3 regions of the Vibrio apostichopi genome follow, and region 3 is predicted to be linked to each of the others. Evidence: predicted binding sites of a transcription regulator. Region 3 holds the regulator's gene; each other region holds the start of a gene.
What was found. The regulator PurR, encoded in region 3, represses purine synthesis genes. The targets are predictions, from matches to a motif close to TNANGNAAACGTTTNCNTNA.

Region 1: QUF19_RS25305 (formate--tetrahydrofolate ligase) is a predicted target of PurR. The motif match lies at 2,425-2,444, and genes of this name have one in related genera.
Region 2: QUF19_RS13475 (NCS2 family permease) is a predicted target of PurR. The motif match lies at 1,531-1,550, and genes of this name have one in related genera.

Annotation. Positions count from the first base shown of each region.
Region 1 covers NZ_AP028068.1:1,914,800-1,919,092, forward strand. The annotation lists gene QUF19_RS25290 (hypothetical protein) at 1-34, opposite strand, end outside; gene QUF19_RS25295 (CreA family protein) at 283-759, shown strand; gene QUF19_RS25300 (inosine/guanosine kinase) at 876-2,180, shown strand; gene QUF19_RS25305 (formate--tetrahydrofolate ligase) at 2,475-4,223, shown strand.
Region 2 covers NZ_AP028067.1:3,029,456-3,033,748, forward strand. The annotation lists gene gpt (xanthine phosphoribosyltransferase) at 1-136, opposite strand, end outside; gene QUF19_RS13475 (NCS2 family permease) at 221-1,510, opposite strand; gene vcdP (small protein VcdP) at 2,030-2,116, opposite strand; gene QUF19_RS13480 (aminoacyl-histidine dipeptidase) at 2,573-4,045, shown strand.
Region 3 covers NZ_AP028067.1:2,493,112-2,497,404, forward strand. The annotation lists gene torD (molecular chaperone TorD) at 140-787, shown strand; gene purR (HTH-type transcriptional repressor PurR) at 1,105-2,109, shown strand; cyclic di-GMP riboswitch class I at 2,280-2,365, shown strand; gene QUF19_RS11085 (TfoX/Sxy family DNA transformation protein) at 2,493-3,083, shown strand; partial or broken gene QUF19_RS11090 (IS3 family transposase) at 3,199-4,163, shown strand.

The DNA.
Region 1 (4,293 bases), on a different replicon from region 3:
TCTTGTGTGCATTTTCAGGTATTTCGTTATTCATTCTATTAGTACCTACGTTTAGTATCCCCAAATATCACAGTTATTTGGAAGACATATGGTCGACTGAGGTGCCGAGCTACAAGCAGAGAGCATACAGAGCATGACCAAGGCCAACAAGTACTTTAAATGCTTCATATTTTTCATTCTCCAACAACATCCTTTAAGAACTCGGTGAAAAGCTCTACACTCGTATTCAAGCTTTCAATATTCCTATAGTAAACAGAACTATATAAATAAAAAGGACTTCTTATGAAAAAAGCCTTAATAGCAGTTGGTATCATGACATTGTTGGCTGGCTGCTCAGACAACGAGGTTGGCGACGTTTCTCTTGGTTTCTTCACAATGAAGGATATCAAGATGTCTTCTTTAGACGACGATAAGATCGCGGGTGTAACTTGTCATATCGCATCCATCGAAGCGAACCTTAGCCTATCGGATCCAAGTGATAGCTCAATCTCTTGTCGTCAAACCGGTGAAATCACCCCTGAAATGATTGCTCAAATAGATAAGAGTAAATCAGGTGAAGTGGTATTTAAGAAATCGAAAAGTATCTTTTTCAAAACAATGAAAGTTCGCCGCATCTACGACGCAGAGAATCAATCATTGCTCTACTTGTCTTACACCACTAAAGAAACAGAGGGTAGCTTCAAACACAGCCTTTCCACTGTTCCTCTATGGGGTACAAAGGCTTACGTTGATCCTGCTACGTTAGTCCCTACGGAATAATGAGCTTGAATCACCTGTACAGACATTGTGCAGGTGATTCAAAATGTAATAAAAATGAAAGAAACAGAAACAAAATGTGATATCATGCGGCAAAATTTTTTCACTGTATTTTTCATATGAAGTTTCCTGGACAGCGTAAATCTAAGCACTATTTTCCAACTCACGCCCGTGATCCGTTGGTCAACCAAATTCAACAAACGCCTAAGTTGCATCGCGCGACTATTGTCGGCGTAGGTCAAACTATTGTTGATATCGAAGCCCGTGTTGACAACGCGTTCCTTGAAAAATACGAACTGAGTAAAGGTCACTCGCTTGTACTGGAAGAAAGTAAAGCCGATGCCCTGTACGAAGAGCTAGTTGAACGTGGTTTGATCACGCATCAGTACCCTGGCGATACCATTGGTAATACGCTGCACAACTACTCTGTTCTTGCAGACAGCAAATCGGTTCTGCTTGGCGTTATGTCTAAGAAAATCGAAGTAGGCTCGTTTGGTTACCGCTACCTTTGCCGTACCTCTTCTCGCATGAACTTAAACCACCTACAAACAGTTGATGGTCCAATTGGTCGTTGTTACACGCTGATTACCGAAGATGGCGAACGTACGTTTGCGATCAACGAAGGACACATGAATCAACTGCTTCCTGAAAGTATTCCTGAGCAAATTTTCGAAAAAGCATCTGCATTGGTTGTATCTTCATACCTAATGCGCGGCAAGCCTGAAGATCCAATGCCAAAAGCCGTACAAAAAGCGATTGAATATGCGAAAGCACACAATGTGCCTGTTGTACTGACGCTTGGTACTAAATACGTGATCGAAGGTAATGCTGAATGGTGGCAAGAATACCTGAAAGAGAACGTCACTATCGTCGCTATGAACGAAGACGAAGGTGAAGCACTAACCGGTGAAAAAGATCCATTACTTGCAGCGAATAAAGCGCTTGAATGGGTTGACCTTGTTTTATGTACCGCTGGCCCTATTGGCCTGTACATGGCAGGTTACACGGACGAACTAGCGAAACGTGAAACCACACTGCCACTGTTACCGGGTAACATCCCTGAGTTCAACAAGTTTGAATTTAGCCGTGCTATGCGTAAGCAAGACTGTGTAGACCCAGTAAAAGTGTACTCTCACATTGGCCCTTACCTTGGTGGTCCACTTGAGATTAAGAACACCAATGGCGCAGGCGACGGTGCACTTTCTGCACTGCTACACGATATGGCAGCGAACAGCTACCACCACGTGAATGTGCCAAACTCAGAGAAACACGAGCACGCTTGTCTAACGTACTCGTCATTGTCTCAAATTTGTAAGTATGCCAACCGTGTAAGCTACGAGGTATTGACTCAACACTCACCTCGCCTTTCTCGTGCCCTACCGGAACGTGAAGATAGCTTAGAAGAAACATACTGGGATCGTTAATCGATCCTATTAGGTTGTCTACTGGTTGAGGTTAACGCCTAGTTAGATTACCCATTTATCGAAGGGCTGCTATATGCAGCCCTTTTTGTATTCGTTATTTATGCAAACACAATTAAAGGTAATCAAATCGAATATTTTGCTTGTTTAAGATTTGATCTCGCGCAATGACTCTTTAGATCTGTTATCTTCCAGCACATAATTCGTGTGGTTTGCCTTTACTTGGCAAAATTATACAGTACTATCGCCACGCAAACGTTTACGTACCACCTTTCGGTTCTGATATAAGGATCAAATATGCTATCTGATATTGATATTTGTCGCTCTACTCCCCTTAAAAACATCAGTGAGGTTGCTGAACAAGCAGGCCTGAATCAAGATGAACATCAACCGCTAGGACTCCATAAGTCTAAGGTTTCTTTAAGCTCCCTTGAACGCCTGTCTGGGCAACAAGACGGCAAATTGATCGTTGTGACTGCTATTACACCTACGCCACTCGGTGAAGGTAAAACAGTCACCACAATTGGTCTTGCACAAGGTCTCGCTAAAATTAACCAATCTGCGATGGCGTGTATTCGTCAACCTTCTATGGGGCCAGTATTTGGTGTCAAAGGCGGTGCTGCTGGCGGTGGTTATTCTCAAGTGGCGCCAATGGAGCAGTTAAACCTCCACCTAACTGGCGACATTCATGCAGTGACAGCAGCTCATAACCTCGCCTCTGCCGCTATTGACGCTCGTTTGTATCATGAGCAACGTGAAGGATTAGAAGCCTTTGAAGCACGCTCTGGCTTAAAAGCGCTAGATATAGACCCAAGCAGAATCGTTTGGCGACGCGTGCTCGACCATAATGATCGTGCACTGCGCATGATCACTGTCGGTAAGAACGAGGCAGACAAAACAATCAACGGTTTTGAACGCGAAGATGGCTTTGATATCTCGGCCGCTTCAGAGCTCATGGCCATTCTTGCGTTAGCTGACGACCTTCAAGACCTGCGCAAGCGTATTGGTCGTGTGGTACTCGCTTATAACCACCAAAGCATGCCATTAACCGCAGATGACTTCAACGTTGCAGGCGCAATGACCGTAACAATGAAAGATTCAATTGAACCAACATTAATGCAAACACTTGAAGGGGTGCCAACGTTGATTCACGCAGGGCCTTTCGCAAACATTGCACATGGTAACTCTTCAATCATTGCCGATAAGATTGCTCTCAAACTGAGTGATTTTGTTGTGACTGAAGGCGGTTTCGGCTCCGACATGGGTTTTGAAAAAGCGTGCAACATCAAGGTTAAAGCATCGAATAAAAAACCTGATTGCGCAGTGATCGTCGCAACACTACGTGGCCTAAAAGCTAACTCAGGCTTATACGATTTAAGACCGGGTACAGCATTGCCAGAGTCAATCTTCAATGATGACCAAAACGCCCTTATCGCTGGCTTTGAGAATCTAAAATGGCACATCAACAACGTTAAGCAATACCAAGTGCCTGCCGTTGTCGCCATCAACCAATTCCCACAAGACTCGATTCAAGAATTGAACACGTTGAAACAGCTGATCACCGATTTTGATCCGAATGTGACCGTTGAAATCAGCGAAGCTTTTGGTAAAGGCGGCGAAGGTGCGACGTTGTTAGCTCAAGCCGTGGTCAATGCTTGTGAAAGCGAGAGCGACTTTAAACCGCTTTATGAGTCGGAGCAGAGCTTAGAAGAAAAGCTAATGGCAGTTGCCGAGGTCGGTTATGGTGCAGCAAGTATTTCGCTATCACCTTTAGCGAGGAAACAACTCGCTGAATTCAATCAACATGGATACAGCAACCTGTCAGTGTGTTTGGCAAAGACACCGCTATCTATTTCGACAGAAGCACAAGTTAAAGGCGCGCCTACCCAGTTTGATGTACCCGTTAGAGAACTGAAGCTTTGTGCCGGAGCAGGTTTCATCTACGCTTTGTGTGGCAATGTAATGACCATGCCTGGCTTACCGGATAAACCAGCTTTCATGTCTCTCGACATCGATGCCAATGGCAACATTATCGGATTAAGCTGATTTATTGATTCACTAATTCTTTATAATTCATCAATAAACGCAGTTACATGTTAACTGCGCTTATTGGCAG
Region 2 (4,293 bases), 540 kb from region 3:
AGATTGCACCAGGAACCAAACCACCACGGCTTACTGCCCAGATACCTTTCCACTGTTCTGCTGGCATTTGCTTTTCAGCTAGTTGACGGCAGTAAGTCTGCATGTTGTCCCAAGTGATAACGAATTTGTTGCTCATAGTATAAAACCTAATAATTTTGTCATGTTATTAGAGGCTATGCCTTACATAGCCTCTTCAGCGATTAAGCAGAAATCTAGACGATTAAGCGAAAATGTATTTAAGAATAAAGATAACCGACATTACCCACACAGCAGGTGAAACGTCGCGACCTTTACCACTTAGCAGCTTAATTGCAGCGTAAGCGATGAAACCTAGTGAGATACCCTCAGCGATAGAGTACGTCAGCGGCATAAGCAGGCATGTTACCACGACTGGTGCAGCTTCCGTAAGATCACGCCAATCAATGCCAACTAGGCCTGACATCATCAGAATGGCTACATAGAAAAGTGCACCTGATGTTGCGTAAGCCGGAATCATACCTGCAAGTGGCGAGAAGAAAAGAGCCAGTAGGAATAAGATACCAACTACAACCGCAGTTAGACCGGTACGACCGCCTTCAGCAACACCCGCAACACTCTCAACGTAAGATGTCGTGTTTGATGTACCTAGCAATGCACCGATAGACGTTGCTGTTGAGTCAGCAAGTAGTGCCTTGTTTAGACGAGGCAGTTTACCGTCTTCTTTGATTAGGTTTGCTTTCGTAGCAACACCAACCAGAGTACCCGCTGTATCGAACAAATCGACGAACAAGAATGCGAATACCACTGAAATCATACCAATTTCAAATACAGCAGAGAAATCAAGCTGCATGAACGTTGGCGCTAGGCTTGGTGGAGTAGACATGATGCCGCCGTATTGAACGTCACCAATTGCAATGCCGATAGCCGTGATTGCTAGAATCGCAATCATTACAGCACCTTTCACACCGCGGTGAACAAGAGCAATAGTCAGGAAGAAACCAAGCGCACCTAACATTGGCGCTATCGCAGTGATATCGCCAAGTGAAACCTTAGTCGCAGGGTTAGAAACAACGATGCCTGCATTACCAAGTGCGATGAACGCAAGGAAAAGGCCGATACCCGCAGAGATACCAACACGCAGAGACATAGGAATCGAGTTGATGATCCATTCACGTATCTTGAAAATGCTTAAGAAAATGAAGATGACGCCAGATACGAAAACCGCTGCCAAAGCAACTTGCCACGTGTAACCCATGCCCATAACAACAGCGTAGGTAAAGAAGGCATTCAGCCCCATACCTGGTGCTTGTGCGATTGGGTAGTTAGCGACAAAGCCCATAATGAAACAGCCAATAGCTGCCGCTAAACAGGTTGCTACAAATACAGCGCCATGGTCCATACCAGCATCAGCTAGAATCATTGGGTTTACAAAAATGATGTAAGCCATTGTTAGGAAGGTTGTTAGACCTGCGATGATTTCAGTGCGCACATTGGTGCCATTTTCACTGAGTTTGAATAGCTTTTCGAACATTATCGAATCCTATAAGGGTAAAAAGTAAACGGTTGCGTAAACGATTGGCTGTGGATTATAAAGTTATCAAATAACAAATTCCAGATAGAATTAAGGCTCTAATCGATATTTATCAGAATGCCGTATGAAACAAAGCGATTAAAAAGACAGGAACCAAAGATTAAAAACCTGTAAAAACAACAAATTATATAACAAAAACACGATAAGATTACTTGGTTATTTTTTCAACCATCGGTTATTTCCATTGAGAATGTAGCCATCATATTCTCAATTTAAACCCACAAGAGTTGTGTATTTTTCAACAGGATCAGTAATAATACGCAAATTGATATTTTAGCGTTTAAAAAACAACCACTGTGAATAACAAAAAATGATGAATTTAACAGGTAGGTAAAAGTAGCAGGCAAAAAAAACGCCACTCAAAACTGAGTGGCGGTAGAATCTGTCAACCAAAAGGGCTGTAAAAGAATTCCAATATATAGGGGTGAACAAAACTGTTCGAGTTACATGCTTACGGTATTAGTAACCGAAGCTTGTAGGGTATGCAAAGTTGCTAGTGTAAACAGAGCTGTTAAGCCAGAACATTGCAGATGGTAAACCTTTCATAACTATCACCTTAATAAATCAATAAAAAACGAATTTGATTTCTCGGTTCCTTGGAGGCGATAAAACGGACTCATCCTTTGAGCATTTACTCTTCACTTCAGAAGTTGGTTATTAATATACCCGAAAGAAAAAAGATTACAAGTATTTTTTGCTGTACGTCACACTTTTGGCTAATTCTGGTTATTTAAGAAACTTAATTTTGTAATTAAATTACAAAATAGACTTAAACAAACGTTTGCTTACACCATTTATAAGCATCAACACACTTACTTGTGATCAAATGAACAAGACCGCTTTCAAAAATTGAAACATTTGACGTTTAGAAGCGCTACTCGTCAAAAGCCTCAAGTGGTATGCTGTTGCCATCAAAACAGACCCATATTTTAGATTTTTGTTCTAGGTTTTTACTCATAAGAATCCTAAATATATGGTTACCAAATAAAAAAGGAGTCATCCGTGTCTGAATTCCATTCTGAGATCAGTAAATTATCCCCTGCCCCTATTTGGCAGTTCTTCGATAAGATTTGCTCAATCCCACATCCTTCTAAGCATGAGGAAGAGCTAGCTCAATACATTATTGCTTGGGCAACAGAGCAAGGTTTAAATGTACGTCGCGACCCAACGGGTAACGTATTCATTACTAAACCTGCAACGCCAGGCATGGAAAACAAAAAAGGTGTTGTGCTACAAGCGCACATCGATATGGTTCCACAAAAGAACGAAGACACGGTTCACGACTTCGCTAAAGATCCTATCCAGCCATACATCGATGGTGAGTGGGTTACAGCAAAAGGCACAACACTTGGCGCTGATAACGGCATGGGTATGGCTTCTTGCCTAGCGGTTCTTGCTTCAAACGAAATCAAGCACGGCCCTATCGAAGTTCTACTAACCGTAGATGAAGAAGCGGGTATGACGGGTGCTTTCGGTCTTGAAGCGGGTTGGTTAGAAGGTGATATCCTTCTTAATACCGATTCAGAGCAAGAAGGCGAAGTGTACATGGGTTGTGCTGGCGGTATCGACGGCGCAATGACTTTCGACATCACTCGTGATGCAGTCCCTGCTGATTTCGTTACACGTAAGCTAACGCTAAAAGGCCTTAAAGGCGGTCACTCTGGTTGTGATATTCACACAGGTCGTGCAAACGCAAACAAATTGCTTGCTCGTTTCCTAGCGGGTCACGCAAAAGAGCTAGATCTTCGTATCGTAGAGTTCAAAGGTGGTAGCCTTCGTAACGCTATCCCTCGTGAAGGCTTCGTAACGGTGGCAGTACCGGCTGCAAACCAAGACAAACTGGCTTCGCTATACAACTACTACACCGAGCTTCTATCTACTGAGCTGGGGAAAATCGAAGACAGCATCGTAACATTCAACGAAGAAGTAGCCGTTGAAATGGGTACCCTTGCTCAAGCAGAACAGGCTCGCTTTATCGCAGCACTTAACGCATGTCCAAATGGCGTGATTCGTATGAGTGATGAGATTGAAGGTGTTGTTGAGACTTCTCTAAACGTTGGTGTTATCACAACAGAAGAAAACTCAATCACGGTACTTTGCCTGATTCGTTCACTGATCGACTCTGGCCGTAAGCAAGTTGAAGGCATGCTTCACTCTGTTGCTGAACTGGCTGGTGCGAACATCGCGTTCTCTGGTGCTTACCCAGGTTGGAAGCCAGACGCTGATTCAGAAATCATGCACATCTTCCGCGATATGTACGAAGGCATCTACGGTCACAAACCAAACATCATGGTTATCCATGCTGGTCTTGAGTGTGGTCTATTCAAAGAACCTTACCCGAACATGGACATGGTTTCTTTCGGCCCAACGATCAAGTTCCCTCACTCTCCAGATGAGAAAGTGAAGATCGACACCGTTGAGCTATTCTGGAACCAAATGGTTGCACTGCTTGAAGCAATCCCAGAAAAAGCTTAATTCGATAAGCTATGTGTTTTTCAATAAATGGTGTTTTCCAATAAATGGGCTCTTCAATAAATAGTACTTTTCAGTAAGCACCGTTTATCCGAGACAAAATAAAACAGGTACTCAATGAGTACCTGTTTTTGTATCTAACCTTTGTCATCGACTATTTGTGACTAAAGAAGCAATACCAATCACAGTAAGTAAGTGTTCAGAAATAGCGCAGGAAAAAGGCTTGAGAACAAGGCGTGATTTTCTGATAA
Region 3 (4,293 bases):
TCAATATAGGCATTACGACTAACGAGTCACTTTGCGTTTAGCAAATAACCTTGTTATTGAGCCTTGGTGTGCTTATGCCCAAATGACTTCACGATGCTTGGGTATATAAACATCACAAGACTAAATCAGGATCTATGAAATGAAAGATACGAAAGCATTCAACGAACAAAGAGCTGAAATATACTGGTGGCTATCAAGCTTGTTCGCTAAAGAGCTCACACAAGAAGAACTCGATCACTACCACTCTGTTGAGATTCGTTCTTTTCTGACTGGTTTAGGCGAAAACGAAACACTTAAGCCTGCGATTGATAAACTGGTAGACGCATTGAACCGTCTACAAACACGTGAAGATGCCCAACTAGAACTGTCTGCTGACTTCTGCGATCTATTCTTAAAGACAGATAAACATGGTGCTCTACCTTACGCTTCAATGTATATCGGCGAAACGGGTCTGTTAAACGACAAGCCAGCCAAAGACATGGAAGACATCATGGCTAAGCACAACTTGGTGGTAAACCAAGATCTAAAAGAACCAGCCGACCACATTGCTATCGAACTTGATTTCCTTGGTAATCTCATCATCCGTTCAAATGAAACTGAGCTTGAAGAAGAATTAGAAAAATCGTTCGCTGTTCAACAACAGTTTATTGAACAACAACTTCTTACTTGGGTACCAAAGTTCAACGCTAGATGTCGTGAGATCGATTCATTCGGTTTCTATGCATCGGTTGCCTCTCTTCTCGTTGCCTTCTGTAATCTGGACACTCAGTATTTAGCGGGTGAATAAGATTCGCTGATGATTAAGTAAACAAATTCAATAAAATGTGACAATTCACCCAGATTTCTGGGTGAATTTTATTGCGAGTAATTTCTAGTCAGTCTAAAATTGTGACCGCAAACGATAAAATATGAAACATTCACGAAATGCTATGCTTATTTAAGTTCAGAGCATTTCGGTGTTAAGACAAGCCGCTCAATAGCGGTTTTTTGTTTTTTAGCACTTTAATACCCCAAAGAGCCCTACAAATTTAAGCTCTTAGTTAGGTAGCTTAACGGCTACTTTATTCCGTACTTTGGGAAAGTAGCTTCTAATAGGATAAAACCATGGCCACGATAAAAGATGTCGCTCGCTTAGCAGGCGTATCAACTACCACCGTTTCTCACGTAATCAACAAAACGCGTTTTGTTGCAGAAGCGACTCAAGAGAAAGTAAACAAAGCCGTTGACGAATTAAACTACGCGCCAAGTGCTGTTGCTCGTAGCTTGAAATGCAATTCAACACGCACTATCGGCATGCTAGTGACTCAATCAACAAACCTCTTCTTCTCTGAAGTGATCGATGGTGTTGAAAGCTACTGCTACCGTCAAGGTTACACTTTGATTCTGTGTAACACGGGTGGTATCTATGAGAAGCAACGTGACTACATTCGAATGCTTGCAGAAAAACGTGTAGATGGCATCTTGGTTATGTGTTCTGACTTAACAGAAGAACTTCGTGGCATGTTAGATCGCCATGCAGATATCCCAAAAGTTGTCATGGATTGGGGGCCTGAAACCTCTCAGGCTGATAAAATCATCGATAACTCTGAAGAAGGCGGCTACCTAGCAACTAAGTACCTGCTAGAACGTGGTCACACAAAGATTGCTTGTTTAAGTGGCCACTTAGACAAAGCAGCATGTGTAGAACGCATCGCGGGTTACAAACGCGCACTCAATGAAGCGAAGGTCACAACCGACGAAAAGCTCATCATTGAAGGTAACTTTGAGTGTGATACCGCTGTACTTGCGGCTGATAAAATTGCTCAGATGGAAGATCGCCCTACCGCTGTGTTCTGTTTTAACGACACAATGGCACTTGGCCTAATGAGTCGCCTGCAACAGCAAGGCATTCGTATTCCTGAAGATATTTCGGTTATCGGTTACGACAACATTGAACTTGCAGAATACTTCTCTCCACCATTGACGACGGTTCACCAACCTAAACGTCGTGTTGGTAAAAATGCATTCGAAATTTTATTGGAACGCATTAAAGATAAAGATCATGAAAAACGTGTCTTCGAAATGCATCCTGAAATTGTTGAACGAAGCACAGTTAAAACGTTAAATTAATTGATAAATCGAGTTTAATTTCATTAAGCGCACCTTTGGGTGCGCTTTTTTTATAAGCAGCCAAAATAAACCCAGTTGCATAACACCAAGATCATTAATTGAAGCAACATCACATTTTGAAATATCAGGTGTGAGCCTCATTCAACAAAAACTTTATTCTATTAAGTCAGTCACGCACAGGGCAAACCACTCGAAAGAGTGAGACGCAAAGCTTCCGGCCTAAACCACTCGTTGGTATGGTAGCGGGGTTACCGATGGCAAAATGCAGTAGTTACTAACAATTTAGTAATTTACGGCTTATTGACAATTTAATTGCAACATTTTGCTAATCTCTCGGACCTGCTTATTTGGTGGCGTAGTTCAAATACACCGAGATAAATAACATGGATAAACCGATACTAAAGGACTCAATGAAATTATTTGAGCCCCTAGGAAAAATAAAATCACGCTCAATGTTTGGTGGATTCGGGCTTTTTGCTGATGACACTATGTTTGCTCTGGTTGTAAATGACCAGCTGCACATAAGAGCGGACAAAGACACAACAAAGCAATTCGAGCAACAAGGGTTTCAACCATACGTCTACAAAAAACGTGGTTTCCCTGTCGTCACTAAGTATTTCGCATTGCCGGAAGGTTTGTGGCAAGACCAAGAAAAAATCTTGCAACTTGCTACGACGTCTCTGGGTTTTGCTAAAGAAGAGAAAGCTGAGCAGTCTTCTGCTAAGCCAACTCGACTAAAGGACCTCCCTAACCTTCGACTGGCTACCGAGCGTATGTTGAAAAAGGCGGGGATCGATTCCGTAGAATGTTTATATGAATCTGGCTCTGTAAACGCATTTAACGCCATCAAGGAATCGCATGCTTCCTCAGTCAGCATTGAGCTGCTTTGGGCGCTTGAAGGTGCGATCAATGGTACTCATTGGTCTGTAATACCGCAGCAACGTCGTGAAGAGCTTATCAGTCGCGTCAATTAATATTGTCAGTTCAAACTATCTACATAACTAAGCCGCATTCTTGCGGCTTTTTTTATAAAAGTTGTACCGTCCTAAATATGGTTGACACATTTCCAACATGAAATTGGAGAGTGTCATGAAAACAACAAGTAGACGTACTCAACGAGATTATTCTCTTGCCTTTAAATTGGCAGTCGTAAGCCAAGTTGAAAAAGGCGAAATGACTTATAAGCAAGCTCAAGAACGTTATGGGATCCAAGGTCGCTCTACCGTTTTAGTTTGGCTTCGCAAACATGGTCAACTAGATTGGTCTAAAGGAACAGAACAATCGAGAGCGTTAGGAGCGACTATGTCAAACTCTTCCTCAACTCAAACCCCAGAGCAACGAATCAAAGAACTCGAGCAGCAATTAGAAGAGACTCAGCTCAAAGCTGAGTTCTTTGAAGCGGTTGTAAAAGTCATGGATCGAGATTTCGGTGTCCGAATCTCAAAGAAGCGCAAGGCCGAGTTATTAAGGAAAAAACGGTCAGAAAGTTGACCGTCACTAAAGCTTGTCACTTCATCGGTATTACACGACAAGCTTTCTACAAGCGCTGTGTTACAGAAATTCATCAGACAAAGAAAGATGAATCAGTACTCGGTTTTGTGAAGGAGCAAAGGATGATGCACCCTCGTATAGGGGCTCGTAAGATCAAGTATTTACTTGCTCAGAATGATATTGAAATCGGTCGAGACCGCTTATTTTCTCTGCTGAGAATGAATCGATTATTAGTGCCGAATCGAAGGGCTTATCATCGAACCACAAACAGTAATCATCGCTTTTACTGCCATCCAAATCGAATCAAAGAAGGCTTAATACCGGAAAGACCAGAGCAATTATGGGTTGCAGATATTACTTATCTAGCAACGCGGTGTGGTAGTACTTATCTCAGTTTAGTGACGGACGCTTACTCAAGAAAAATCGTGGGCTATCACATAGGTGATGATATGAAAGCTCGCACGGTCAAGCAGGCCTTTTTAAACGCGTTGAAAGAGCGGAAGAATACAGGTGAGCTTGTACATCACTCAGATCGAGGTGTTCAATACTGCTCTGTGGAATACTGCATATTTCGGAGCTAGCCGACCGCCTATTTCGGTTTTAATCGACCACCAAATCCGTTTTTAACCGACCACTCATTTCGGTTTTAATCATCCACTTTTCGGTGTGTTTCCGAAATCGATGGTCGATTTA